3 regions of the Alteromonas sp. ABH4_457 genome follow, and region 1 is predicted to be linked to each of the others. Evidence: predicted binding sites of a transcription regulator. Region 1 holds the regulator's gene; each other region holds the start of a gene.

Evidence for each region. Region 1 encodes LexA, which represses DNA repair genes until DNA is damaged. Its sites were predicted from a motif close to TACTGTATNNNNATACAGTA; they were not measured.
Region 2: a site for LexA is predicted at 8,034-8,053, ahead of recA (recombinase RecA). Genes of this name have one in related genera too.
Region 3: a site for LexA is predicted at 2,739-2,758, ahead of ACXAGR_RS06975 (S24 family peptidase). Genes of this name have one in related genera too.

The regions. Positions count from the first base shown of each region.
Region 1 is NZ_JBSWXN010000002.1:600,087-610,277, reverse strand. Features, by position in the region: gene ACXAGR_RS05865 (TonB-dependent receptor) at 1-1,497, opposite strand, end outside; gene ACXAGR_RS05860 (LacI family DNA-binding transcriptional regulator) at 1,875-2,894, shown strand; gene ACXAGR_RS05855 (MFS transporter) at 2,937-4,238, shown strand; gene ACXAGR_RS05850 (LysR substrate-binding domain-containing protein) at 4,262-4,729, opposite strand; partial or broken gene ACXAGR_RS05845 (helix-turn-helix domain-containing protein) at 4,745-4,912, opposite strand; gene ACXAGR_RS05840 (aldehyde dehydrogenase family protein) at 4,928-5,404, shown strand; gene ACXAGR_RS05835 (aldehyde dehydrogenase family protein) at 5,331-5,810, shown strand; gene ACXAGR_RS05830 (aldehyde dehydrogenase family protein) at 5,872-6,135, shown strand; gene ACXAGR_RS05825 (type 1 glutamine amidotransferase domain-containing protein) at 6,177-6,854, shown strand; gene lexA (transcriptional repressor LexA) at 7,112-7,738, shown strand; gene ACXAGR_RS05815 (serine hydrolase domain-containing protein) at 7,840-8,979, opposite strand; gene ACXAGR_RS05810 (YceI family protein) at 9,089-9,661, opposite strand; gene coxB (cytochrome c oxidase subunit II) at 10,069-10,191, shown strand, end outside.
Region 2 is NZ_JBSWXN010000005.1:111,608-121,798, forward strand. Features, by position in the region: gene leuA (2-isopropylmalate synthase) at 1-423, opposite strand, end outside; gene ACXAGR_RS13250 (hypothetical protein) at 692-1,351, opposite strand; gene eno (phosphopyruvate hydratase) at 1,430-2,722, opposite strand; gene ACXAGR_RS13260 (CTP synthase) at 2,781-4,412, opposite strand; gene mutS (DNA mismatch repair protein MutS) at 4,579-7,152, opposite strand; gene ACXAGR_RS13270 (CinA family protein) at 7,482-7,997, shown strand; gene recA (recombinase RecA) at 8,206-9,243, shown strand; gene ACXAGR_RS13280 (methyl-accepting chemotaxis protein) at 9,622-10,191, shown strand, end outside.
Region 3 is NZ_JBSWXN010000003.1:101,625-111,815, reverse strand. Features, by position in the region: gene ACXAGR_RS06990 (sensor histidine kinase) at 1-629, shown strand, start outside; gene ACXAGR_RS06985 (methyl-accepting chemotaxis protein) at 801-2,381, shown strand; gene ACXAGR_RS06980 (YebG family protein) at 2,389-2,682, opposite strand; gene ACXAGR_RS06975 (S24 family peptidase) at 2,783-3,199, shown strand; gene ACXAGR_RS06970 (Y-family DNA polymerase) at 3,187-4,443, shown strand; gene ACXAGR_RS06965 (HAD family hydrolase) at 4,528-5,037, shown strand; gene ACXAGR_RS06960 (ATP-binding protein) at 5,314-9,228, shown strand; gene ACXAGR_RS06955 (LysR family transcriptional regulator) at 9,258-10,178, opposite strand.

The DNA of each region.
Region 1 (10,191 bases):
GGTGAAATACCCGGCTGACGCAGGCAGTGCCGGTAATCCTGAGAACGGGCCGGTAATGACTGTAGCGCCGCGGGCGAAATCAAAAGATATTTCATCTTTGGTGTAGCGCAGGCCCAATGACGCAGTAAAATCTTCGGTTACATCCCAGTCTGCCTGACCAAAGAATGCGTAGTTGCGGGTATCAACTTTTGAGTCCATCGCAGCAAAACCGATGCCTGAGCCTTCTTCTGAACAGGCGACAGTGCCCACAGCCGGATCGTAGGCATCGGCGCAGCGCATCACTTCACGTTCAAAATAACGCTCAACGGTTTGCTCCCAGTAGAATGCACCCGCTGTCAGGAAAATATTATCAGTGGCCTGGCCGGATAAACGCAGTTCCTGTGAGAACTGGGTTTGTTGCTGATCGCCGCCGCCGGAAGCGCCGTTTTTGGTGAACAGTACATGGCCTGTTACCGGCGACGTGTACGGATTGATATCTGCATCCTGAGCTGTTTCCAGGGTGAAGCCGCGATAAGCAGTAATTGAGGTCAGCGCAAAGTCTTCAAAGCTGTGGTTGTATTCAACTGAGATCCCGCCGGTTTCAGTGTTGGAATATGCCGGACTGGCAATCTTGACCTTGTTGTTACCCCAGGATACATCCACGTCGGCATAGTCTTCTCCTAACTGATGCAAGTCTGCCAGTGAACCCCGGCCAATACTTTGTAAAACTGACGTACAGCAGTCCCTTTCCTGCTTGGAATAATCGGCAATAATATAAACGTTGTCATTCATACCCAGGTCGATATCGAGTTTACCTCTTACACCTTTACTTTCGTCTCCGTTGATGGTGTCGCCATTAGTAACATTTTCCACAAAACCATCGAAATCACGGTTATAAAAAGACAACCGTCCGCGCACATTGTCACTGATCGGGCCGGTCACCTGACCCATCATGCCCCAGGCGTCATCATCAGTGAGCGTAAGGCGGACTTCACCAAAGAATGAATCTTCCGGACGTTTAGTAAAAATACTCAGTACACCACCGGAAGCATTTTTACCAAACAAGGTGCCCTGCGGTCCGCGTAGTACTTCAACCCGGTCAATATCTGCCAGATCCGACAAAAACTGTACCGTACGGCCAAGGGGGACACCGTCAATGACTGTACTGACAGTAGGTTCAACAGCAGTCTGGAACGCGGTGGTACCAATCCCGCGAATGTTCACACCGGAACCACGCATATCGCCGGACTGGTTAAATGTCACCGACGGACTTACCTGAACTAAGTCCTGGAATTCTGTGGCCTGAGCGGCATCTAAAATTTCGCCGGATACTGTGGTAACGGCAACCGGTACTTCCATGAAGCCCTGTACCCGCTTTTGTGCGGTGACTTCAATGACCTCCAGTTGTGAGTTCGTTTTCGCGTCATCACTGGTGTTGTCCTGAGCCGCGGCATAAGTGGATGTCATCGTGCCCAGTGCGAGCAACAATGCGCGATTTAGTGGTTTTTTGTTAAACATCGGATTTTCTCCTCAGAGTGTAGTCCTTTTCGGGGCTGTTATCAGCACCCGGCAAATTAACGGTTTTTATTTTTATCACTCACCGGTACGGCAGATTCCGGTGTGGCAAATGTTTAATATCTGTTAAATGTTTAACAATCATACTACGTTGATATTTGAAAAGTCTATCGTTGTCTTTTAACTGTTTGTTAAATTAGTTAAGTTTAATTTTATGATTTAATTTATATTTATTTTACATATTCTGAATGGTTATAAATCTATTTTTATATAATATATGCTATCGTTGTCTATTTGCGAAACTTTTTACAACTTGATGGATTCTCTGTCAGGTGTCTTCTGTGGCACAATGTGTTCATAAATAAACGAAGCTCGCCATAATGAAGACGGATAAGAATCTCACGGTACATGATGTCGCCCGGGTTGCCGGTGTATCAATTAAAACGGTATCGCGTGTATTAAATAATGACCCGACAGTCAGAGATAAAAATAAAGAAAAGGTGCTCAGTGCAGTGGCCGTTACCGGCTACCGGCCGGACCTCAATGCCAGGCGCCTGCGCACCAAACAGTCTTATCTTATTTGTCTCTTATATATGGACTATGCCTCGAACTCCTATTCGGCGAGACTGACATCCGGTGCTATCGAAGTGTGTGACGAAGCTGGCTACGATTTACTGGTGCGGCCGGTAAAAGACAGAACCTCGCTGGCGGAACAGGTTAAGGCACTGGCGGAACGTTCAAACCCTGACGGTTACATTCTTACGCCACCACTGTGTGATGATCAGGGAGTATTGTCAGTCATCGAAGCTGAACAAAAACCGGCGGTTAAAATTCTGCCTATGTCACTGGACGCCAACAGCTGCGTCTCCTGTGACATTGTGGCCGGCGTGAAAGAGGCGGTGAGTCATTTACTTACGCTGGGGCACCGCCGTGTTGCGATCATTAATTTTAACAATGTACACGGTGGCTTACTGCGTTATCAGGGCTATGAAGAAGCGCACCGCGATTTTGATATTCCTGTTGATACATCGCTGGTTTTTCAGGGCCCTATGTCGTCAGATGAAGAATATGAAAAGATTATCCGCCATCTGCTGTCCGGGGACGATCGCCCCACCGCATTTTTTACCTTCAATGATTATCTTGCCACTCTGGTTTACAAAGTGGCCAGCCAGCTGAAATTGCGGATCCCTTATGATGTATCGGTGATAGGTTTTGACGACGACCCTTCCAGTAAGAATCTGTGGCCACCACTCAGCACTGTGCACCAGCCGGTGGGCAATCTGGGACGCGCAGCGGCCGGCAAGCTGATCCAACAGCTTGTGTTGCATCGTCCCTATGAAGAGAAAGAAGATCTGACTTGTAAATACGTGCAGCGAAGCTCCTGCGGGCCGCTGCTCTGATATGAATATGCCGGTTGCTATCCCGCCCTCCGGAAGCTGCTCATGCTGACATCTTTCCAGAGACAGGCCTATGCATCCGGTGCTTTTACTAAAAGTACACTCTGGAACTTTACTGATTTACTGCTGCTTTATTATTTTGCCGATATACAGGGACTGGGGGCAGCGGCAGCGGGCCTGATCCTGATGGTGTCTCTGCTTGTATCCGGCGTGCTGGATATCTCGCTGTCTCTGCTTCTCGACAGATATAATTTGCACTACCAGAAAGTCATCGCCTCAGGTGCGCCGCTGACAGTACTGTCGTTCGCTATTTTGTTTTATCCCCTGCCGGCCGGTGCGGACTACCTGTTTACTTTTTATCTTGTGGTGACCATCCTCTTTCGCATTGGTTATGCACTGGTAGACATACCTCACAACGCGATGATGGGGTCACTGACCAGAGACAGCCATGAGCGGACACGTCTGTCTTCATCCCGCATTTTTTATAATTCCTGTGCAATCCTGCTCTTCGCCGCATTTGCCGGCGATACACTTGCTATGCTGGAGTCACAGGATAACGGGATGCGGACTATCTTGCTTATCACGGCAAGCGTGTTCATGCTGGTGAATATTTATTTATGTATTTTGCCGGTCTGGCGGGAAGGTAATCTGACAGCGGTCAAACACCCGCCTCCGCTCAGTAAAGCATTCCGTGCACTCCTGCGAAATAAGGCATTCATGGTACTGGCGGTATATTCATTACTGCCGTGTATCTTTATTCCGGTGTTCTACAAATCCGGCGTTTACTTCGCAAGCATGCTTTTTCACGACGAGAAGCTGACGACCTGGTTCATTATGAGTCTGGCGGCAGGAAAGCTGGTGGCGCTACCCTGGTTTAACCACCTCTCACAGCGCATGGAAAAGCATCATGCCATGATCCTTGCGCTGGCCGGGCTGGCTGTGACTTTCCTTAGCTTTCTTCTGCTGACCCCGGCCACGATGACCGGTGCATGTGTTTATTTCGCTGTTTGTGGTTTTTTCTCAGGCGGACTGCTGGTACTGGTGTGGTCAGCATTACCAGACACCATTGAGTACGGTGCGAGGGATCAGGGGATACCTAATCAGGCGCTTACCTTTGGCGCATTTCATCTGGTGATGCGGATAAGCGACGGGCTGTCTTTTGCTGTGATTGCCGGTGCGCTGGAATATGCGGCGCAGAGTGCAAACGCTGATATTGAGTCTGTGCTGTTTGTCGAAATCATTTCGCTGGTAGCCAGCGCAGGCTGTCTGCTCGGGGCTGTGGTGCTCTGGTTTTATCCTCTCACCCGGGCGGTGCATAACGCGTTAGCTACTGAAAAAGATAAGTAATGGCGCCGGGGTAAACGGCGACATTACGACCATAATTGAGTGAGTAAGGTCTGTCTTGCGTGAGCAACGCGGACTTGACGTAAAGCACTGGGTAACCAAATTAGGTAGTAGTGAATTTCATGTGTACCAACTGGCGAAGGGATCTCCATGAGTTCGCTTTGAGCAATTTGCTGCTGACATAAGAACTCGGGCATAACAGACCAACCAAAGTCTTGTGCTGACAATATGCGCTTTACGGTACTTGGAGCGGCCACTGGGAGTAATTTACTGGTATAAATCAGCTCGCTTTTTAAACGATCATCTAAGACTGGGTGGGCTGAGATTCCCAGATCACAGTGCCCCTCAAGTAACATGTCCGACACCATACTGCCGTTACCGGTGTGCATACGAATTTTCACCCCCGACTCCAATAACGGTAGCATCGGTACACTGAGTATCTCAGCTATAAAATCCGCATGTCCGACTATCTGCAAGACACCAGAGATGTCCATTGATCGAGCTCTTGCTTAAGCCAAAGCCGCCTCAGCTACTTCCAGCTTATCACCAATGTCCATGGCTAATTCATCCGCTGTGGAGGTAGGCTCGACGCCACTAGAAGAACGCTCAAATAAAGGTCGCCCAATGGCCACCTCTAGTCCTGCAATGTGTTGTGATACAGCAGGTTGCGTCAAGTTAAGTGACCGCGCTGTATAAAATTAATCCGTGATAACCATAAAGCCATTGCTTCTGCCATGAGCGAAGATTTTGGACACCGTAGCTTATATCAGTCTTACGTGGCCGATATGGTAACAACCAGTAATATGTTGCAACACGCCATCGATAATCTCGATACCTGGATGGAGGCAGAACAAACCGCCTCACCTGATCCTGAAATGCACACTGAAATACAGTTTCAACCGTTAGGGATTGTTGGTGTCATTAGTCCCTGGAATTTTCCAATCAATTTAGCATTTGGACCGTTAGCTGGTGTATTTTCAGCGGGTAATAGCGCCATGTTAAAACCTTCTGAACTGACGCCTGAGACTTCAGAATTATTGGCTGAGTTAGTGGCCCGTTACTTCGGCCCTGAAGAGCTAACCGTAGTACTAGGGGATGCGTGCTGCTGCAGAGAACCTTGTGCCAGTGACTCTGGAACTGGGTGGAAAGTCGCCTGTTATGGTGGCTAAAGGTGCTGACCTGAGCAAAGCAGTTGAGCGCACATTAACGATTAAATCCTTTAATGCAGGTCAAATTTGCCTGTCACCAGATTACGTTTTGCTGCCTGCAGAGCAAACTCAAGCGTTCAAAGCTCAAGCGCGAGAATTTATGGGACAAACCTTCCCAAGCATTCAAGAAAATACCGATTACACCGCAATCATTAACGAACACCATTACCAGCGCTTAGTCGATCTATTAGAAGATGCACGTCAAAAAGGCGCAGAGATCATCAATCTTGCGCCGCAAAATGAACCGGCTTATGACGCCTCAAGCCGTAAAATCGCTCCGCATCTAGTGATTGGGACAACCGACGATATGGCAATCATACAGGAAGAAATATTTGGTCCATTATTGCCCATTCGTCTGTATCAATAAGAGGACGAGGCAATTGATTACATCAATCAACACCCTCGCCCTTTAGCCGCCTATTACTTCAATGAGGACAGCACAGCAAGTATTTGCACAACAAACGACTTCCGGAGCGCTGGTCATCAACGACGTCATGACCCATGTATCTATTGATGAGCTGCCTTTTGGTGGTGTGGGCGCGTCAGGTATGGGGGCTTACCATGGTATTCATGGCTTCCGCCAGTTCTCTCATGCCAGGGCGGTGGTAGTACAAAGCGAAGCGGGTGTATCAAATCTTCGATTGCGAGCACCGTATGCAGACAAACAAGCAGCCGTAGACGCTTTTTTTTAATCATTGATTCATCCATATTGTTAAAAGATAGAGAGGTTTATATGAAAATCTTAATGGTACTTACATCGCATAATGAGCTGGGTAACACCGGTGAAAAAACAGGCTTTTGGTTGGAGGAGTTTGCAGCGCCTTACTACACCTTTACAGATGCTGGTGCTGAGTTGGTGTTGGCTTCACCTCTGGGGGGACAACCACCTCTGGATCCGAAAAGTGATTTGCCTGATTTTCAAACCCCTGCGACTGAGCGATTTAAGCAAGACCAACAGGCGCAGCAAGTACTGGCGAACACTGTCAAACTTGAAAACGTGTCACACACAGATTTTGATGCGGTGTTTTATCCGGGCGGCCATGGCCCCCTGTGGGATCTTGCTGAGTCAGAACAGTCTGTTTCACTGATCGAAGCGTTTGAGCGGGCAGGCAAGCCAATCAGTTTTGTGTGTCATGCCCCTGGGGTCCTGCGTCATGTAAAAACTGATAACGGCGAGCCGCTTATCAAAGGTCGTAAAGTTACTGGCTTTACTAACGGAGAAGAAGCGGGGGTGGAGTTGACTGATGTGGTGCCATTCTTGATAGAAGATGAATTCATTCGTCTTGGCGGTCACTATGAAAAAGGTGCGGACTGGGAGCCTCACGTAGTTGAAGATGGCCGATTGATTACAGGCCAAAATCCAGCCAGCTCCGAAGCTGTCGCGCAAGCCTTGATTAAACAACTTGCATAATCTCCCTCAAATTTAGCCGGTGGCGTTCTGATTAGGAGGCCCCTGGCTAAAATTTCTTGATAAGAAGATACCTTTTTATTCCCAAGGAGAACTAAAACAGCGTATTACAATGTACAACTAATGCATATCGTTGCAATGAAAACCAGGCGCTGTTAACTGCGCCCCCTGAATAAGCGTAATAATTTCGCCGGCAGCCCTTGTCAAACCAGCGCAACTGTATATACTCACAGGAACTGTATAGAAAAACAGGGCTGTTTATGCGTCCACTTACTCCAAGACAAACGGAAGTTCTCGAACTGATCAAAACCACCATGCTGGAAACCGGCATGCCGCCCACCCGTGCGGAAATTGCGAAGCAATTAGGGTTTAAATCAGCTAATGCAGCAGAAGAGCATTTAAAGGCGCTGGCCCGTAAAGGTGTAATCGAAATTCTGGCGGGTACCTCACGGGGTATAAAGCTGAATATTCCGCTGGAAGCAGAAAACGATGAAGACGCAGGCTTACCGTTAATCGGCCGTGTTGCGGCAGGTGAACCTATTCTGGCGCAGGAACATGTGGAAATGCATTACAAGGTCGACCCTGATCTGTTCCACCCCCGTGCGGATTTCCTGTTACGTGTAAACGGTATGAGTATGAAAGATATCGGTATTCTGGATGGTGATCTACTTGCCGTTCACCGAACTACTGACGTGCACAATGGGCAGGTAGTTGTTGCCAGGGTTGATGAGGATGTCACGGTAAAACGTCTGGAAAAACGCGGCCGCGAAGTTTGGCTGCATGCAGAAAATGAAGAATTCGATACCATAAAGGTGGATCTTGCTGCTGAACCATTCAACATTGAAGGTCTGGCTGTAGGTGTAATCCGCAATGCTGACTGGATGTAAGTCCTTTCGCTAAGCGCGGTGCAATAACTATTGTGTGCGCTGGCCACAGCGCTAAAAATTGGAAGGGCGATGATATAAACCATCATCGCCCTTTTTCTTTACTATTGGCTGGTATGTGCAAAGTGCAGTGTCTTGAGCGCCAGCAGAAAAACATCAGCATTGTCTTCACCACTGACATTTTTTACTACAGTAACCGCTGTTTTATGTTCACGGCAAAGAATGGTCATTGTAATGCCGCCCATACTGCCACCTGAGTGCATCACTGCATCAGGAATATCGTCCATCAAAGCCAGCGCGCTCACGTTATCTTTATACGCTTTACGTTTTTTGTAATCGCCAAAACCGGTTTTCCAGCCTATGCCGAAGCCCACGGTTTCACCATTGTTAAGCCTGGCAGGAGTAAACATGGCGCGGGTAGTCTCTGGTTTCAGGTAATCGCTTGCCACATGGGCTACAGCAAACCGGACAATATCTGACGGCGTAGAAATAAAACCGCCGCCGGCCCATTTATAGCTGTGATCCGTTTGTGGCGCATTAATCAGCTCACCTTCGTGTACGGTGTAAGGTCTCGCCCGGTGATCGATGATGGTGTACTGGTCGTCAAATACCGTGTTGTCCAGTTTCAGCGGCGCGAACACTTCTTCGTTTATGATGGCGCGGAAATCCCGGGACGCGTCAGCCCCTTCCATTGCGGCACTGACCAGTGTCCAGGCAAACGTTGAATAACGGTGATCTGTGCCGGGTGCAAACAGCAGTGGATCATCTTTAAACATCGCCAGTGCACTGTCGATATCCGGATAACTTTCATTCAGAAGGAATTCATTGGCACCTTCTTTGTAGTGCCTGATGCCTGCTGTATGTGAGGTAAGCTGGCGCAGAGTAATGACCGGTTTATCAGCAGGCCATGCGCTGACGTATTCAGTTACCGGTTTATCCAGATCAATGTTGCCCGCTTCCGCAAGACGCATTAATCCGGCCGTAGCGATGAGTTTAGAGACACTGCCGATACGCACCTTGTGATCTGTCGTCATCGGTACATGGTTTTCCACGTCGGCAAAACCGTAGCCTTTAGCCATCAGCATGCCCTTATCGTTGCCCAGTGCCATGGTTATACCCGGCACTGTGTCATGACTTACCGCTTCTTCAAACAGAGCGTTAATAGCGCCGGAAGGAAGATCTTTGGCAAAAACAGAGGGTGTTAAAAATAACAGAAAAGAGGAGAAAACAGCGCGGCGCAACATAGAAGCAATCCCTGACAATAAAAACAATCAGACTACCGCAGTTAACAGGCCGCTACCAATAAAAAAGCCCGCTCGCGCGGGCCGGGCATCTGGACGGTGATGCGAAAACTTATTTAGCTTGTGCTTCTGTGGTGATGTGCAGCGTGACTTCGTCACTCACATTCGGTACATACATATCAATCCCGAAGTCAGAACGCTTGATGGTGGTCATTGCATCAAAACCTATCGCTTCTTTCTGTGTCATCGGGTGTACACCTGAACCATTCAGAGTGACATCCATAGTGACGGACTTAGTCACACCTTTGATCGTCAGATCGCCGGTCACTTCCATCGTCTTATCACCTGTCATTTCAACATCTGTACTGGTGAAGGTGGCAGAAGGAAACTTCGCTGCATTGAACCAGTCAGCACCGACAAATTCTTCATTCAGCTTTTTAACAAATGAATCAATGGTATCAATTTTCACCGACACATCGATTTTGCTGTCTTCCGGCGCGTCTTTGTCAAACACGATGGTGCCTTCAGCGCCGTTGATGGCGGCTGTCGGGTTAGAGAATCCGAAGTGATTCCATGAAGCGATAACGCTGGTGTGAGTAGGATCAATCTGATAGCTCACAGGCGCCGCGAATGCGCCTGCACTGATTAAACCTGAAACTAATACTGCCGGGATAAATTTATTCATTACACATTCCTTTCATAACGTTGATGTCACAAGTGTGAGGACGATTTACTTACCTATAATACGGCGTTCCTTAAATACGGATGTGTCGAAGATCTGAACGAAACATTCGAAATATCAGAATGAAGTGCTTTGACCCTGTTTCTGAGGCCACCCCGGCCATTTATTTTTTCAGAAAGACTAGACACAAGATGAAATCTGTTTAATTCTTATACCGTTGTTAACGAAAAAATAACAAAAATAGATAAAAATTAACAGGCGGATAGCCTGATACGACAGGGTCCTGTGAGCAGGGTATTACACAAGATCCTCCATCACGGAGGTGTTGAGTGAAGAAACTCGTATGTAACGCAATGATGGTTTGGGGGTTAGCGATGTCTGTTATTCCGGCGTCGCTGCAAGCAGAAACCATGGCAACATCAGACCGGGCAGGTGAAATCAACCTGAGACAAGGTGTCACAGACATCAGTGGACAGGTGTACGACCTGCATATGCTGATGTTCTCAATTTGTGTGGCCATCGCTGTGGTGGTG
Region 2 (10,191 bases), on a different contig from region 1:
TTCACAGGAAAATTCCACATCGTCGGTGTAGCGGCGGGCATGCTTTACTGCAGCCACTGCCATATCAACGACTTCGTCCTGAGATTTTCTGAGTTTGGCGCCAACATGAATTTCAGATGTGGCGATAAAGGTATGGATACGGAATTGTTCAGCGACACTCAGCGCCTGGCCACATGCATCGATGTCTTTTTCAAGGGCACGGGATAAACCGCAAACCACACTGTTTTTCACTTCGCGGGCAATCATCTGCACGGATTTAAAATCACCCGGCGAAGATACCGGGAAACCCGCTTCGATGATGTCTACGCCCAGACGTTCGAGGGCCAGAGCGATCTGCAATTTTTCTTTGGCACTTAAACTGGCGGGCAGTGCCTGCTCGCCGTCGCGTAACGTGGTATCAAAGATTTTTACCTGATTCGTCATGGCTTGTACTCGTGGTGATAATTAGTAAAAAAAAACCCGTGCGATGCACGGGTTTATTGTAATTCCTCTTACTGGATGCATTCTACCCGTGCAGTCTTGCTGCCATAAGGAGTAGAAGAGAAAGTAAAAAATGTTGCATAATTATGCGAATTTCACGGGCATCCAATTGATAGCCGTCAATGTAACCATACAGGGGCCACAGGTCAACCTTTCTTTGCCATCATGAATATAATAATTGGTTATATTTATCCTAACTCTGTTTGGTTGGTCAGGTATTTAAGGTGAATTTTTTCCACTTTACCGTGGTGGAAAGCAATAATTCTCTTAATGAGAGTGTGCGTGGGGCCAGTCTGCCTTTGTGATTCCAGCGGTGTCCGCAGCATGCGGCAGACATCACAGCTTTGGTGGGTTTCAATAACATATAGTCGGTGTCGGTATTGTTGGCCTGACTTACACCATCAAAGGTAAACCAGCCATATTTATTGGTGTGCACCATTTCATTCTCAGGCTGAACACGGTCAATAGAGTCCAGCTCGATATGCTCTTCATCAAAGCGAAGTAATCTTACCGGTACGGGTAAACCATAGGCTGCATGGCCTGTATACCAGGTTTGCGTGTCCTCCGGCGTAATTTTATGGGCTGGACATTTAGGTGCCTGTTTACATTGCCAGGTACCGTTGTGACTGTCTACTGCAAGCGGTGTTTTGTGGTTTGCCAGATAGTGGGCTGCCCGTTGGATCCGGTGAGGGAGTGCGGCCAGTCTGCGTTGGAGGTAGGATATCTGCGCAGCGGACGCTTGTGAAAGCACCAGCAACTCGCGCTCGTAAAGGGCATTACAAATTTCTGTGAAGACCGGAGAATCGTCGGTTGCGCCGGTGGCAGCAAAAATATCAGTCTGACTGGACGACGTGTGAGAACCTGACGACATGGCTACAAAGGATTATGAAGAATATCAGTAAAGTAGCATTAAAAAGAACGGGTAGCCAGCGCTACCCGTTCATAGTCATTATTGACCTTTGATTGCACTGCGACCCGGATATACCGCTTTGTCGCCCAGTGCCTGCTCGATACGCAGTAACTGGTTGTACTTGGCAACACGGTCAGAACGGCACAGAGAACCGGTCTTAATTTGACCCGCTGCAGTACCAACCGCCAGGTCTGCGATAGTCGCATCTTCGGTTTCACCTGAACGGTGAGAGATAACCGCAGTAAAACCTGCATCTTTCGCCATCTTGATTGCATTCAGGGTTTCGGTCAGTGAACCGATCTGGTTGAATTTAATCAGGATGGAGTTACCGATACCATTCTCAATACCACGGGACAGGATTTTGGTGTTAGTCACAAACAGGTCGTCACCAACCAGTTGTACTTTGTCACCAATCTTCTTAGTCAGGCTTGCCCAACCGTCCCAGTCACTCTCGTCCAGACCGTCTTCGATAGAAACGATAGGGTACTGTTCAGCCAGTTCAGCCAGGTAGTCACCAAAGGTTTCTGAGTCAAAAGATTTGTCTTCACCAGACAGGACATATTTGCCGTCTTTGTAGAATTCCGACGCCGCACAGTCCAGTGCCAGCGTGATGTCTTCGTTCATTTTGTAGCCCGCTTTTTCAACGGCTTCTACAATAACAGCCAGCGCTTCAGCGTTAGAGCTCAGGTTAGGTGCAAAACCACCTTCGTCACCTACTGCTGTGTTCAGGCCTTTAGCAGACAGTACTTTTTTCAGGTTATGGAAAATTTCCGCACCCATGCGCAGGGCTTCTTTGAAGCTCTTGGCACCAACTGGCTGAACCATGAATTCCTGAATGTCTACGTTGTTGTCAGCGTGCTCACCACCGTTGATGATGTTCATCATAGGTACAGGCATAGAGTACTGACCTGACGTACCGTTTAAGTCAGCGATGTGCTCGTAAAGTGCAACGCCTTTTTCAATTGCAGCCGCTTTGGCAACAGCCAGAGAAACCGCCAGGATCGCATTTGCACCCAGCTTTTCTTTGTTCTCTGTACCGTCCAGCTCTAACATTTTGTTATCAACGTCAGTTTGTGCCAGTGGATCCATGCCAGCCAGCGCCGGAGCAATGATGTCGTTTACTGCAGCAACGGCTTTTTCTACGCCTTTGCCCAGGTAACGGCTTTTATCACCGTCACGCAGTTCCAGTGCTTCACGTGAACCAGTTGATGCACCGGATGGTGCAGCGGCACGACCCATTGCGCCTGAATCAAGGTAAACGTCTGCCTCTACAGTGGGGTTACCACGAGAGTCCAGGATTTCGCGTCCTACAATGCGAGCAATCTTCGCCATTTTATTTCCTCAACGTTTGTGCAAAAGGCAACGGGAGTAAGCCTTCTGCTTTTTAGAATCAGTGATTTTCTTTCTGGTATTTCCCGGCAGCTTCTACAAATCCTTTAAACAGCGGGTGGCCATCACGGGGCGTAGAAGTAAACTCAGGGTGGAACTGACCGGCAACAAACCATGGATGGTCAGGGATTTCGATCACTTCTACAAGGCGTTTGTCGGTGGACAAACCACTTACTTTCAAGCCTGCAGCTTCAATCTGGTCACGAAGGTTATTATTTACTTCGTAACGGTGACGGTGACGTTCGTAAATCTCTTCGCTGCCGTAGGTTTCACAGACTTTGCTGCCCGGGATCAGGTGACAAAGCTGGCTGCCTAAACGCATGGTGCCGCCTAAATCTGAAGAGGCATCACGCTGCTCGGTAGAGCCGTCTGCATCCAGCCATTCGGTGATCAGGCCAACAACCGGGAACGGTGTTTTGGGATCGAATTCGGTGCTGTTTGCGTTTTCCATACCAGCTACATTGCGGGCAAATTCAATTAAAGCAACCTGCATACCCAGACAAATACCCAGATAAGGGACTTTATTCTCGCGGGCATAGCGTGCTGCTGCAATTTTGCCTTCGATACCGCGCTCGCCGAAACCGCCGGGTACTAAGATAGCATCCAGGTGTTCTAAAATTTGTGTACCTTTTGTTTCAACGTCCTGAGAATCGACATAGTGAATATTCACTGTCAGGCGGTTTTTCAGACCGGCATGTTTTAATGCTTCATTGACAGATTTGTACGCGTCAGGCAGTTCAACATATTTGCCCACCATACCAATATTCACTTCTGCAGTAGGGTTAGACTCTGCATAAAGTACCTGTTCCCATTCGGTCAGATCGGCTTCTTTGCAATCCAGACGGAAACGGTCAACAACCAGCTGGTCCATACCCTGTGCTTTAAGCGCAGCCGGGATACGGTAGATGCTGTCTACGTCTTTCAGTGAGATAACGGCTTTATCTGCCACGTTAGTGAACAGGGCAATCTTAGAGCGCTCGGTAGCCGGCAGGGCGCCAACAGAACGGCAAACCAGGATGTCCGGTTGAATACCGATAGAACGCAGCTCTTTAACAGAGTGCTGAGTAGGCTTAGTTTTTACTTCGCCGGAAGCCGGCATGTAAGGTACCAGCGTCAGGTGCATGAACATGGCGCGCTCGCGGCCGACTTCTGTACCTAACTGGCGGATAGCTTCCAGGAACGGTTGTGATTCAATATCACCTACTGTACCGCCTACTTCAACAATTGCCACATCGTGACCTTCTGCACCGTCGATAACGCGACGCTTAATTTCGTTGGTGATGTGCGGGATGACCTGGATGGTTGCACCTAAATAGTCACCACGTCTTTCACGGCGTAATACTTCTTCGTAAACCCGGCCAGTGGTGAAGTTATTACGCTTGGTCATACGGGTGCGGATAAAACGCTCGTAGTGACCTAAATCTAAATCGGTTTCTGCGCCATCATCCGTGACAAACACTTCCCCGTGTTGAATTGGGCTCATTGTTCCCGGATCAACGTTGATATACGGATCCAGTTTTAACATCGTAACGGTGAGACCACGCGCTTCAAGAATGGCTGCTAACGAAGCGGCAGCAATACCTTTACCAAGCGATGATACGACACCACCGGTGACGAAAATATAATTTGTCATGCGAAACCTAAGGCTTTGGATTGTATGGCTAATGTGCTGAGAGTTGGCAAAACGGGATTCAGCACCTGGACGGCGCAATATTATAGCGAAAGAGTAGCAGGCAAACAATCTGTTTGCCTGCTGGTCTGGCGGGTTTATTTCAGGTAAGTTAATAAAGCCTTAAGTATCACGCCTGACTTAGCCGTTTTAGCGTATAAATTAAATCCAGTGCCTGCCTGGGAGAAAGCTCATCGGGAGACAAATTATTCAGTGCATCCCGCAGCGGGTCAGGCATATCGGTAAAGTGCATTTCCGATTGTCCGGCTCTGGTCGTGGGAGCACCGGAATCTGACGAAGTTTTTGTTGTCTTTGTGGCCGGGGCGTCTTCCTGTGGTGCCCGGTTTTCCAGTTCATGTAATTTAGCCCGGGCAGCATTGATTACCGGGCGGGGAACGCCGGCAAGCTGGGCAACCTGTAAGCCATAGCTTTTGCTGGCCGCACCGGTTTCTACAGTATGCATAAAGCGGATGGTATCGTCGTGCTCTACGGCATCTAAATGCACATTGACCACGCCTTCTTCAGAATCAGCTAATTGTGTCAGTTCAAAATAATGGGTGGCAAACAAGGTATAAGCATTAATCTCCCTTGCCAGGAAGCAGGCACATGCCCAGGCGAGAGATAAGCCATCGTATGTACTGGTGCCGCGCCCGATTTCATCCATTAATACCAGCGAGTGCTCAGTGGCATTATGCAAAATATTGGCGGTCTCGGTCATTTCCACCATGAAGGTAGAACGCCCTGACGCCAGGTCATCTGATGCACCAATACGTGTGAAAATACGATCCACACGGCCGATTTTTGCATTTTCTGCAGGTACGTAACACCCAAGGTATGCCATCAGTACAATCAGAGCGGTCTGACGCATGTACGTTGATTTACCGCCCATGTTCGGACCGGTAATAACAAGCATGCGCTGTTTGGTGTCCAGTGTTACCGGGTTGGCAATAAACGGGTCCGTCATGACCTGCTCAACCACAGGGTGCCGACCGGCTTCATAAGTGATTTCACGGTTATCTGTGAGGGTAGGGCAATGTAAGTCGAGCGCGGTCGCCCGGTCGGCAAAACACTGAATCACATCCAGTTTAGCCAGTGCTTCCGCTGTGTTTATCAGCTTAGTAAGCTGAGGCTGGAAGGCATCGAATAATCCTTCATAAAGTTGCTTTTCCAGAGCCAGCGCCCGGCCCTGACTGGTCAGTACTTTATCTTCATGTTCTTTCAGCTCAGGCGTAATGTAACGCTCGGTGTTCTTCAACGTTTGACGGCGGATATAATCTGCCGGGGCAGCGCCACTGTTTGCGCGGCTTAATTCGATAAAAAAGCCATGCACTTTGTTATAGCCCACTTTCAGTGTAGAGACGCCGGTACGCTCCCGTTCTCTGACCTCCAGAGCATCCAGGTAGTCCGTGGCTCCCCTTGACAGCGCCCGCAATTCATCAAGCTCTTCATTAAAACCTTCAGCGATAACACCACCATCGCGGATGACAACCGGAGGGTTATCTACGATAGCCTGATTTAACAGGCTTTGTAATTCAGGATAGGTGCTCACAGCATTGGCCAGATCTGCACATAACGGGTCCTCAAGAGAGGATAACTGGTCGAGTAGTCCGGGCAATTCGTTAAATGCATTGCGTAAACGGGAGAAATCCCTGGGACGGGCCGAACGCAGGGCTAACCGCGCCATGATACGTTCTATGTCACCAATGCGTTTTAATGTATCGGCGATATCTTCATGACCCTGTTCAATCAGTTTTCCGATGGCCTGCTGGCGTCGGGTGAGTTCATAATGATCGGTAATGGGGGCGTGCAAATAGCGTTGAAGTAATCTGCTGCCCATGGGGCTGGCGGTAGAATCCAGCACGCTGAACAGGGTATTTTCCTGACTGCCTGATAAGTTCGAGGTTAATTCCAGGTTTCTTCGCGTGGCGGCATCTAACTGAATACGTGTTTCCTGCTGTTCACGATGAATACTGCGAATATGGGGCAGGGCGGTACGTTGAGTATCTTTAACGTATTGCAGTACACAGCCGGCTGCACCGGTGGCTTTATCTAAGCCGTTGATCCCGAAACCATCCAGTGATTTTGTGCCGAATTGCTGATTGAGTTGCTCAGTTGCCGTTTGCTGATCAAACTCCCATTCGGGACGGCGACGTAAACCTTTTCGTTTTTCAATAAGAGGTAAACCCTCGAATCCTTCCGGATAAAGCAGTTCTGCAGGATTAAGGCGTTGCAATTCGGCCAGCAATTGTTCATCGCTGTCACATTCAACCACCAGAAAACGTCCGCTGCTGATATCGAGGGTGGCAACGCCGTACTGCATGCTGTGACCACACACTGCAGCAAGCAGGTTATCACGGCGCTCTTCTAATAGTGCTTCATCGGTGACTGTACCCGGGGTGACAATACGCTGAACCTGACGTTCTACCGGCCCTTTGCTGGTGGCAGGATCGCCAACCTGCTCACAAATCGCCACGGACTCGCCCATTTTTACCAGGCGCGCCAGGTAACCTTCTACTGCGTGATAAGGCACTCCCGCCATGGGAATGGGTTCACCGCCGGATTTGCCTCTGGCTGTTAATGAAATATCCAGCAGGTGTGCGGCCTTTTTGGCATCGTCATAGAAGAGTTCATAAAAGTCTCCCATCCGGTAAAACAGTAAAATATTAGGATGTTGTGCTTTTATGGCCAGATACTGGCGCATCATCGGCGTATGTGATTCCAAGAAAACCTCTTTGTTATGTTGATGCTGTTTGCGAAGGCGCTATTGTCCGGAAGACGGAACTGCATTTGAAACACGGCGTAAACCCATCCATGGGGCCTCGACTGCCGCTTCCCTGCGGCAGACGGTTTCAAATGCAGTCCTCGTATTCCGTACGCGCGCCTTCTCAGTCAGGCGCTTCCGGCCGGAGCATGGAACTGCATTGGAAACACGAAGCAATTCCTTCCCCGACAGGATTGAACTTAATCACTCCGGCGTCCGCTAAATGTGTAAAATGGTACAACGGAATTAATTCATTGGTGAGTATTATTCGTATGAGCGCAGATTTTTCAACTGTTTCACAAGACAGTGCCTTACTTAAACAGGTGGTTGCCACCGGAGATGTGCTTCGCCGGCGGAACTGGCATTTATCCTGTGCTGAGTCTTGTACCGGTGGTGGAATTGCTTACGTATTAACTTCTGTTTCCGGTAGTTCTGACTGGTTCAATCAATCCTGGGTCACTTATTCAAATGAGGCTAAGCAATCACTTATTGGAGTGAAAGCTGAAACGCTTGCGGAATTTGGCGCAGTGTCGGAACAAACTGTAGCTGAAATGGTGCAGGGTGTTGTTCAGGAGAGTGGTGCGCAGGTTGGCGTGTCGGTGAGTGGTATTGCAGGGCCTGGCGGCGGTTCGGCGGAAAAGCCGGTGGGTACAGTTTGGTTTGGCTTTATGATAGACGGTGAACTCATCACGCAGCGTCACGTATTTTCCGGTGACCGGTTAGCGGTGCGGGAACAGGCCATTGCCCATGCAGTTTCATATCTGTACCAACGACTGGTTGCTGTATAAAACGGGATTTGACAGACTAATTGTGAAATCTTACTTGACTGTATGCTTATACAGTATAAAATGCACTCAACATTCGAATTACGTTTCGTGAGTTACTGAAGCGCTGACCGAATCATATTTTGCGGAAGTTAAAAAATAACAGAAGTAAAAGTGGCAGCGTAATACGACAGGGTAACTACCGGACAGTCATTATCTTGAGGATAATATCGTGGACGACAACAAAAACAAAGCTCTTTCCGCCGCTCTTGGCCAAATTGAAAAGCAATTTGGTAAAGGTGCCATTATGCGTCTGGGTGACAATCAGGCGCATGATATCGAAGCCATTTCTACCGGTTCACTCAGTATCGACATTGCACTTGGAATAGGCGGTTTACCTTGCGGGCGTGTTGTTGAAATCTACGGTCCTGAGTCATCAGGTAAAACAACTCTGACACTGCAAGTTATCGCTGAAGCGCAAAAGAAAGGCAAAACTTGTGCATTCGTTGATGCTGAACACGCACTGGATCCTGTCTATGCAAGAAAGCTGGGCGTAAACATTGACGACCTGCTGGTCTCTCAGCCTGATACCGGTGAGCAGGCGCTGGAAATCTGTGACATGCTTGTTCGTTCCGGTGCAGTCGACGTAGTAATTGTTGACTCGGTAGCTGCGTTAACACCGAAAGCAGAGATTGAAGGTGAGATGGGTGATTCTCACGTGGGTCTTCAGGCACGTCTGATGTCTCAGGCACTGCGTAAGCTTACCGCTAACATCAAGAAATCGAATACGCTGTGTATCTTCATCAACCAGATCCGTATGAAGATTGGTGTTATGTTCGGTAACCCTGAAACCACAACAGGTGGTAACGCGTTGAAATTCTATGCCTCTGTGCGTCTGGATATCCGTCGTATCGGTGCGGTTAAAGAAGGTGATGAGGTTGTTGGTAACGAAACCCGTGTGAAAGTGGTGAAGAACAAAGTTGCACCACCGTTTAAGCAGGCGGAATTCATGATTCGTTACGGCGAGGGTATCAGTAAGGAAGCTGAACTTATTGACCTTGGTGTGAAGCAGAAGCTGGTTGATAAAGCCGGTGCCTGGTATAGCTACAACGGTGACCGTATTGGTCAGGGTAAAGCGAACGTAATGGCGTTCCTGAAAGATAACCCTGATATTGCGAATGACATCGAAACTAAGCTGCGCGCAGAGTTACTGGCTCAAAAAACAGTGAAGCCTGAAGAAGCCGAAGGCGAAACAGAAGAGAAATTGTAAGATTTATGTCCGGCAGCCTGTGAAAGGCTGCGCATGAAACGACAAATCAATAGACAGTAAATTAAATCAGAAGCCAGCTGAAAAGCTGGCTTCTTTTTTTGTGTGAAAAACCGGTTTTAAAAAAATCAATACCCGGAAAGGCGAGCCGTCCTGTAAGAAGGCCTCTGTAGACCATTTAGCTCCTTTTATTAGTGTTATCTAATGAAAAGAACAATAAAATCAGTAGGTAATGAACTGTACAAAAGACGAGGAATGCACTTTTTTATCGTTCAATTTACTGTAGAAGTGAAGATGACTGCCGTTAAAAACATAAACTTATAAAAAAGATTTCACCAGCTCCCGAATATGGAAGGTGAAACACAAACACGGGAACGCGTTATGAAATCACTCTCACTTCAGAAAAAATTTGTGCTCATTGTTGGCGGTGCTATCGCATTGTTACTGATTGTAGCAACGATTTTCCTGCTCAATATTGTCAGCGATAAAACCAGGCAGACCGTTGAGCGGGATCTCCATTTTCTCGTTACCAGTGAAGCGGAATCTGTAAAAGGTTTCTTTGCTACCTACGGAGGTGTCGCTTCTACATTTCTGAACAATCCTTTCTTCACTGACTTTTTTACTCAACACTCGCAGCGTGGCGGTACGTTAAGTGGTGAGGCTGCTGACGATATTTTTGCGTCATTCAGCGCCATCAGCAGTAATGACAAGCACATTAAGTCTGCTTTTTTCGGTACCGCCGGTACCGGAGAGTATTTTTATGAGCAGGGCCGTGTGGGTGAAGAAGATAATTACTTTGCAAATCAGCGCCCGTGGTTTTTGACCGCTGTAGAAAAAGGGGGCATCTATGTCACACCTCCGGCGACAGATTCACAGGATGGAAGCGTTTCGACGGTGGTTCAGGGGCCTGTGTACCGGGATGGTAAGCTTCTGGGAGTGGGTGGCGTGGAT
Region 3 (10,191 bases), on a different contig from region 1:
AAGATGAGTTAAATAAGGACAGCACCTCTGCAGCCACATTACCCGCAGACATGGAGTTGAAATACTTACTGCGGGATGTGAGAGAAATGCTTTCAGACATGCAAAAATCATCTCTGGAAGGCGCTAACCGTATTGCTGAAATTGTTTCCTCACTGCAGATTTTTTCTTCTCCGGTTACCGTGGAACGTAACTGGGAAGATGTAGACGATCTTCTTGAGTTTGGTCTGGAGGATATCATCAAGCGAATTCCTGCAAATGTTTCTCTCAATTTCGATGCGTCGGATTCCCGCTTGCAGGTACTGGTTAACAGGAAACAGATCAGGCAGGTGCTTGAGGCAGTAGTTGAAAACGCAATTGATGCCTGTGTATCCGGCGGCACAATCAGTATCGCTGTTGCTGATCTGCCTGGCGCAGTTAAAGTGTTTATAAAAGACAATGGTGAAGGAATAAAGCCTGAGCACATGCCATTAATTTTTACGCCTTTCTTCACTACCCGTCCTCCCGGCAGCGGCACAGGCCTTGGCCTTTCTGTGGCGCAGGCTTTGATGGAATCTCATAATGGTTGGATAGATATTCAGAGCGATACCGGTTCCGGAACCACTGTGACCCTCAATTTCCCTCTGCAGTGATAACTCTATGTATTTACATTAGTAAATGCTGACTTTTCAAACTCAGTTCCGGGCTGTAAACTCCGTTCCTTCTATTTTTTTATAGGTCAATTACTCGAAAGTCTAAATATAGGCTAAGGTTAATGTGACCCTTAACCAATTTCTGAGAACGCAGGGATGTGAGTCAATTATATGCGAAATAATCAACCGGTTACCCAGAAGCTTTACAACATTCCTCAGCACTACCGGCTCATTTCATCTACCGATACACGTGGTGTGATCACGCACTGCAATGATGAGTTCGTTGAAGTCAGTGGCTTCAGCCATGATGAACTGATTGGAAAAAACCATAATATTGTGCGCCATCCGGACATGCCGCCCGGTGTGTTCCGCGAAATGTGGGATACCTTGTCTGCCGGCAATATCTGGATGGGACTGGTAAAAAACCGGCGCAAAAACGGAGACCATTACTGGGTTTCGGCGTTCGTGACCCCGGTTTTTGAAAATTCTCAGATCACGGGTTATGAATCAGTACGTGTGCCGGCCTTGCCGGACGAAATTGCCCGTGCAGAATACCGTTACGAGCGGCTACGTGAAGGTAAGTCCAGTACGTCAGCCGGTGAACTGGCCGTTCACTACATGAAGAATTACCTGCCATTTATCGTGATGGGTCTTATTACCGTGGCGGCCTTATTCGCCACAACGGGTGTGTTGCCTGCTGTCATCGCTGCCGCAGGTTTCGCGCTGTGTAGTTTTTGGATGGCTTCTAAAATTAAAGGTGACTGGCAGGCGCTTATTGATATTTCTCCTGACAGCTATTCGAATCCGGTGGTATCGCAAACCTATTTTGCCGACTTCGGTAACCGGTCACGTGCCAAACTGGTTTTGGGATGCGAACTTGCGCGCAGCCGCACAGCTCTTGCCCGCATTCAGGATGCCGCCGGGGGGTTGGATACGATTGCCAACACCACCCATCAACAGGCCGAAATCACCAGTACGGCTGTCGTGCAGCAAAACGAGGCAACGCAAAACATTGCTTCAGCCGTTAACGAGATGTCGCAGGCTATTCAAAGTGTATCAGAGCGGGTTGACATGAACGCCGACAGCGCCCGTTCTGCTTCTAAGAATGTGGAAGCCGGTAATCAGAAGGCGGATGAGGCGTTATCTGCCATCATGGCGCTTAAAGAAGCGGTCAGTTCTATTTCGGTCACTGTGCAGGAACTGGCGCAGTCCACGAATGATATTGGTGAAGCTGCCAGTTTAATATCGACCATTGCTGAACAGACAAACCTGCTGGCACTGAACGCCGCCATTGAAGCAGCCCGCGCCGGCGAGCAGGGACGAGGCTTCGCTGTAGTTGCTGATGAAGTACGGTCACTGGCATCAAAAACCAGAGAGTCCACAGATAAAATTCATAATATTATCCATGTTCTGGCTGAGCGGTCAGAACGTGCTGTCAGAGTATCCAATGACGGTATGGCATCAGCCGAGCAGGGCACGGCCATTGTTGAAGATACCCGCAAAACACTGGCAGACATTAATCAGGCCGTGAGTGTTATTGCAGATCAAACCTTCGAAATGGCCTCCGCTGTAGAGCAGCAAAGTTCTGTGGCAGAACACATCAATCAGCAAGTCGTAGAAATTGCCGATGGTGCCAAAGATACCCAGCGGGCATCAGAATCATCATTAGATGCCAGCCAGCGTCTGCGTAAAACCGTTAACGAAGTACACTCGGTTATCACCCGCTTTACCAATAAGCGGAATGTAGTGTAACCCGCTTTTAGTTTTTACTGTTTGCCTGTAGCTTTACCACTTCTGCTGATTCGGCGTCGAGGACGTCATCAGCAGAAGCGCCTTTGAGCAATTTGCCTACGGCATCTTTATTCTTTGCCAGCATGACAGACAGATTCTCAATCACGTCGTCTTCCAGCTTGATACCTTTCGCACCGATGTAAGCAGCCAGATTGTCTGCCGCATCCAGCATTTTGTCATACTGATCAGCTTCCTTCTTGTCTGTAGTGACCAACTTTTCTACCCCTTTATGCGAAACAACATATTGCACTGTAATAGCCATGATGGTTCTCCGATGTCGAACGTAAAATGAAATTTAATTTTAACCTGATTCGTAATTACTGTATAAATAAACAGTATCTGAGGCAACTGTTTTTTGTACTATGTTGAGAATTATTCCGGTTATTGCACAGGCTGGTATCACCGGCTTCGAGTCCCCGGCTGCCGAATACCGTCAGCTCGGGCTTGATCTCGACGAGCTGCTTATCGACCATCCCACTGCTACATTTATTGGACAGGCACAGGGAGAGTCGATGACCGGCGTGGGCATTTTTGATGGTGATTTACTCATTGTCGACCGCGCTGCTGCACCCACTTCGCTGGATGTGGTGGTGGCCAATTTGAATGGTGTGTTTGTGTGTAAGCTGTTCGATCGCAAAGCTATGGTTCTGGTATCGCCCGGCAAACACCAGCAGCCTTACGTGTTGGGGGAGGGAGATACCTTCGAAGAAGAAGGCATTGTTGTCCGTTCTGTCAGAATGCATCGCTATACCAGGCAGTTAAGACAATGTTTGCGTTAGTCGATGCCAACGGCTTTTATGCGTCCGCCGAAAAGGTGTTTGACCCCGCTATCCGTGACAAACCTGTGGTGGTACTGACAAACAACGATGGCTGCATTTGTGCATTGTGCGACAAGGCGAAAGCCCTCGGCGTAAAGAAATTCGGCCCGTACTACAAGGTACAGAAACTGCTGGAACAAAAAGGGGCAGTGATCAGGTCGTCTAACTATGAGCTGTACGACTATTTGTCCAACCAGATGATGAATATTGTTGGCGGTTTTGCACCTCACCAGCATGTGTATTCTATCGACGAGTGCTTTTTGTATTTTGATAACTGGCAACCACCAGAAGGATGGCACACCTACGGTGAAACCATCCGGCGTGCTGTCTGGCAGCAGTTGCGTCTGCCTGTGGGAGTGGGTTTCGGGCTTACGCCGACGCTGGCGAAGGTAGCCAGCCATGCGGGTAAAAGACTGGGAGATAAATCCGGCATTGCGGTGCTTGCTGAAAAGACACAGATCCAGCGCACCTTACAGGAAATGTCGCCGCAAGATGTGTGGGGGATTGGCCGGCGTATCGCGGAAAAGCTGGAAAACAGTGGTGTGCGCTCTGCGTGGGAGCTTGCCTGCGCAGCGCCTAAAAGTATCCGTAAGCAATTCTCTGTAGAGATTGAACGTACCGTGCGGGAGCTTAACGGCGTTACCTGCATTGAATGGGAAAGTCATCGTCCTAAAAAACAGCAAATCTATGCTACCCGCGCTTTTGGCCACCCAGTTATGGACCATCAGAGTTTACGGCAGGCACTTTGCTGGCATGCTGAGCGGGTAGCTGAAAAGCTCAGGAAGCAAAATTGTACCGTGAAAACCCTTACCCTTTTTGCCCATGCGAACCCCTTTGCCGCCAGCGGACATTATCATAAAGCTGTACAGCACCGTTTTGCCATTGCCACGGCGGATACGCGAATGCTGTCAGAAGCCGCCGGTAATGCAGCTGATTCATTATATAAAGAAGGCGTGTTGTTTCATAAGTGCGGCGTGGGAGCAATTGAAATTCAGGATGAAGATGTAAAACAGCCGGATTTGTTCGCACAAAGTGAAGGGAATACAAAGCTGATGGCATGCATGGACGCCATTAACAGAAAATACGGCAGCAGTACCATCGGCATCGCGGCGAAAGGTGACCATCAACCCTGGCGTATGAAGCGGGCGTATTTGTCTCCTCAGTACACAACTAACTGGCGGCATTTACCCCAATGTCAGTGTTGATGACATAAATGTTAGATTCAAAAGCGACATGGTTCGCTACACTAGGGATGTATCAAATGCCTGGCAACAAAGGGGAGAAAAGAGATGAAGTTAGATTTGACGAATGTCAGCGGAGTGATATTTGATTTAGACGGTACGCTGGTGGAGTCTGTCCTCGACTTTTCTCAAATGCGCCGGGAAATTGGTTGCCCTGCCAGCGAAGATATTCTTACCTTTATCGATAACCTGCCTGATGAAACCTCAAGAGCATCGGCACATCAGGTCATTCTGGAGCACGAAATGGCCGATGCTGAGAATGCGAAATGGTTGCCGGCAGGAAAATACATGGTAGATGCCGTCATCAATGCTGATTTGCCCGCTGCCATTGTTACCCGCAACTGCAAACAGGCCACAGCGCTTAAAATCAGCAACAATCAAGTCCCCATTTCAACCGTACTCACCCGCGAATGCGCCCCTGCCAAGCCCGATCCCACGGCACTACTTATGATTGCCGGGCAATGGCAAATAGCCCCCGCACATATCCTTTATGTGGGAGACTATATCTACGATCAGCAAGCCGCAGAAAATGCGGGCATGCAGTGGTTGTTGGTTTAATCTAAACTTGAAGGATAAACAGGTAACTTAGGAGGAGCCTTTGGTATTACGGCCGAAGTCTGCTCAATCGTATTTGTCTCCGGTAACGTTCCTCCACTGATTACCTCCAAAATATCGGCATTACCCAACTCATCCGATGCGTTAATTTTATACAATATTTCCATTGTAATCTTCTCCATGTTTATGATTAATATAAATAAGAACTCATTAAAAGCGTGATGATTATCTCGTTTTTCAAAACAATGGATTGTCTTAAAAGGTCATGGAGTGTCCAAAATGAAGTTTTTTGGTGTATTTGTCCTATTTTGTATATTAAATGTCTCATTGAGTGTAATTGCCTCCGGTTTCCAGTCTGAACTTGACTATTCCTACGAATCTCCTGACCTGACCATAGGTATCCCCTCTGCGATAATTGTATCGGAAGACGGTGTCTGGACCGGCGGTGAGAATGGGTTAATGGATATAAGGGCCGGAGAATTATTAAAATTCTCAAAGGCAAAAAATAGTGCAGGAATATCGACATGGGTAACTGATATCGACCGCCTGAATAATCGCTATTTGCTTATAAGTGTTTATGGGAATGGTTTGTACTTAATGGATACAAGTAGCAACGAAGTAAGGCCTGTTAACACATCAGGTATTAAGAACAGAGGTTTTTGGAAAACAGATATCGGCCGCGACAAAATCATCGTTAGTACGCTCTCTAACATCCACATTTATGATATTGCGACAATGCAGGAGAGTTCAAATTTAAGGGGTAAAGGAATTGTCATTGGTGACCAGGTCGTTGATTTGGCAGTTGACGATTCATCAGACGGAATTTGGTGGATTGACAGAGATGAAGGACTTTTCTTCTATTCTTTTGCTAACGAATCGTGGGCACAATTTAATCTCTCAATCGAGCCTTCTCAAAAACTGCATACACTGACCATTGACGAAGAACACCTGTACATTGGCGCAGATAGTGGTGTGCTTATTTTTAATAAGATGACAAAAGGTGTGAGATTAGTCAGTTCCAGAAATATTCCCGACGAGGATTCACAACCAGTCCGTTCAATTTTCATCGATCAGAATGAGAAGGTATGGGTGGCAGCAGAAAATTTATATTATCTGGATTTGAAACAGGAACAACTGATAGCACACGAATTTTTGCAAGCTGAAAATGAACTTCTTATAGTCACAGATATGGCTGAAGACAGATATGGGAATTTATTTGCAGTTGATACAACCCATGGCCTGGTTGTCCTTTCTGATTTAATCACATCCATCTCCGCTACGAACCTGCCATTCACCGGGCAGGAGGTAATGTCTGTAGAATCCATGGCTAATTCAGATACTCTGCTTTTAAGAAATAATTCTCAAGTTGCTGTTACGAGCATTTCGGAAGATAGCGAAATGGAGAATACTATTTTCCAGGTTGAAGGAAGAAGGGTGCTCTATGGTCATGAGGCTGTATATCTGTTTGATGATGAAGTTAACCTTTATCCGTTAGATAAAGAAGTAACTGAAAGCCATTCCCCTTCCGGCATATCAGTAAAAATCGACGAAGTAGTTTTTAAGAGTGTTTTAGAGGCATTTGAGGTAGGCGGGATAATCTACGCGCTGGTTCAGGATTCAGAAGGGAACAAGTTGCTTAATCTCAGCCATGGCTACAAAGAAGTATTACCTTATTTCATTTCAAATATACGAAGAACGACAAATGATTCTTTAATCCTGACCGTTGACGGAGTGGGGATTTTCGAGATTGCAGGTAACTCCGGAATAAAGCAAATTGACTTCGGAATATCTCACCAATATCAGGTATATACATCTATTTATTCTGATAATGAAAGTTTACTGATCGGTACATCAGGTAACGGATTCCTCTTTAAAGATTTAATATCAGGCGACGCCGGGATAAAAAATTCCGGCCCCGGATTCATTCGTGATGTTGTTTCTTTGGATAAATACTGGCTTGTAGCTGCAAACAACGGATTATTCGCTATTGGTAAAGAGCATGGAGAAAACATTTTTATAGGAAAGAGCTTTGGAATTACCGATTCAGACTTTCAGTTTGACGGGATCGAGGTTACGAAGAACTTCATCTTGGTAAGGGGTGACAAGCAAAGCAATTTGCTTGAAAAAAATAGCTTTTTGGGAAATCTGAAGCAACTCAGTCAGAATAAGCACAACATCGATACATCAAAGATTAAAATTGAAGTTGCTGATAGTTCTGTGGAAATGCTGGGTAGCGAAAAGGGGATCTCCACTGTAGAAGGCAGTTTTACAATTGGTCTTCCTTCGACAAATTATGTTGCCAGAGGTTTACTCAGCTACGAATACAAATTGACGGGCAGAGATTCCGACTGGATCAAATTAGCTCCGGAAGAAAGAATAATTACTTTAAGCGAGCTTCCTGTCGATAGTTACTCGCTGAAGATCCGCATTCACGACCCCAGAAGCCATGTAGAGCAACCTGTTACTACTATCCCATTGAACGTACTTCCACCGTGGTGGCGCACGTGGCAGGCAATGATGGTCTATCTGTTGATAGTCATTATTGGTCTTTATCTCGCTTACAGAAGCTATTTGAAACGGGTTGATGAACAGGGGGCTATGCTTACAACGCTGGTGGAAGAGAAAAATAGTGTCATTCAGGATACCAACCAGTTTATGCAGCGGATGCTGCGGAATAAACAACGTGCCATGGCGAATTTGTCACACGAAATCCGTACACCACTTACGCTTATACTCGGGCCCTTGAAGGAAGTGCTGGAAGCGCCGGATTCAGACAAAACGGTGGAGCGGGTTGAGCTCGCTACGCGAAATGCAGACCGGATCAGTGTGCTGGTTGACCAGATGCTGGAACTGGAAAAACTGGAATACATCAAGACTCTGCCTCCCCAGCATTATGAGCTGGATCATGATATGCCCCGCATCATGTTTGACTTAAAAGCATACGCGGCGCTGAAAAAACACCAATTAACATGGCAGTGCTCTGGCCAGAAGCGAATTACGTTATTCACTGACAGTCTCGAAAAAATTCTCAGTAACCTGGTCTCCAACGCAGTGAAATATACACCTGAAGGCGGAAAGATCGGCGTATCGGTAAAACAGCGGCAGTTGCAGCTGGTCATCGAAGTGAGTGACAACGGAGCCGGCATGACTGAAGAGCAGGTGGATAAGATTTTCGACCGTTACACCCGTCTGGAAAATGAAGCCGAAGGTACAGGTGTGGGGCTGGCGCTGGTGAAGGAACTTGTTATTGCTAACGGCGGGCATATTAAAGTGGAATCTGAGCCCGGAGCCGGTTCCTGTTTTACCGTATTTTTGCCTATGACGGGATCAACAACAAAGTCGCAGGCCATAGCGAAGGAAGTGAAAGAGAACCCGGCACGTCATTACAACATCGATCGTGAACTGGTGGGTGAAGGAAAAGTCATTCTGGTAGTGGATGATAACGAGGAATTGCGCACCTATATCCGGGACTTACTGGGAGGCGTTTATCGTTGTCTGATGGCATCGAATGGCAAAGAAGCGCTGGATATCATTGCCAGAGCAAAGCCTGACCTTGTTCTGACTGACTATAAAATGCCGGATATGGATGGTCTGGCTTTCGCAAAAGCCCTGCGCAGAGATGACTCTCTGGCGAGAGTGCCGCTAATTTTCATGTCTGCCTTTGGCGATCCTAAAAGTATACGGCTGGCACTTGAAGCCGGTGCCGACAGCTATATGACCAAGCCGTTAGAGAAACCGCTGTTGCTATCCAGAATAAGTAATTTATTTGAACGCTATCAACCTGTGGAGCCGGAGGTGACTGAACATGTCACAGAAGAACCAGAGGACGAATTACCCGAATTTGAAAATGAGCAGGGGCAGCGGTTCTATTTTAAAGCACTGGAATTAATGGAAAAACACTATGGAGATGAAGATTTCACAAAACCTGTGTTCGCTGAAATGATGGCGGTCAGTGACAGGCATCTTCAGCGCTTGTTCCTGTCGTCTTTTGACAAGCCATTCAATGCCGTGATCAGAGAATTCAGACTTGAAAAGGCCAGAGGCATGCTGGAAGAGGGGATGCAAATCACTCAGATTTCTTACGATACAGGGTTTGCTTCACCTTCCCACTTCAGCAGGGCTTTCAAAGACGTTTACCATACAACGCCGTCGAAATATCAGAAAGAGCACTATCACTTCAAACGAAAGGCGTAGAAGCGGGCTAAGCTACGCACACGGTCTTTTTATCGTTCTGCCCCGGATTCAGCTATTTGAATCAAATCCTGTTGCAACGGCCTTGTCAGCCAGTCCGTCATCGTCCGCAGTCGTTTCGTTTGCAGCTTTACCGGCGCATAGAGTAAGTGTACCGGCAGCGGGTGAGGCTCATAATCCGGAAGTACGATAACCAGTTTGCCTGCCTGCACCAGTTCCGCTACCTGATAGTGCAAAAAACGACAAAATCCCACGCCACTGACACAAGCTTCTAACGCTGCATCCACCTGATTGGTGGTAAGACGACTGCTGAGGGCAATCTTCTGACTCTTCCCGCCTTTTGTGAACATCCACTCTGACGGGCTTTCCAGTACGCTTAAATGAATTGCCGGCAAGCCGTTGAGTGAATCCGGTGACAACACTGACTGGTGAGCAGACAGAAATACAGGGCTGGCACAAAGCACATGGCGCATGGTGCCCAGTTGTCTGGCAACCAGATTATGATTACCGATGCGTCCTATCCTTACCGCTACGTCCACGCCTTCACTGAGCATATCCACCGGCCGGTCCAGCAGTAACAAATCTACCTGCATTTTCGGATACCGTGACAGGTACTGGCTGATCTTAGGCATGACATGGCGTTTGCCGAAGGTGACCGGTGCCGTCACTGTGACTTTTCCCTGAGGTTCCGTTTGCCGGTCTGTCAGGCGACTCTCAGCTTCTGTAACTTCGGCCAGTATTGTCTGACAGCGGGTGTAGTATTCGCGCCCCTCATCAGTAATGACAATACTGCGTGTAGTGCGGTGAAATAACCGCACTTCGAGATGATTTTCAAGGGCCGCCAGAGTGCGTACTACGGATGTCAGAGATGTGTTCAGATGCTCTGCTGCCCCGGTCAGGCTGCCCTTGTCTGCGATGGTCACAAACACCTGCATGGCTTTAAACTTGTCCATAACCCTTCTATTA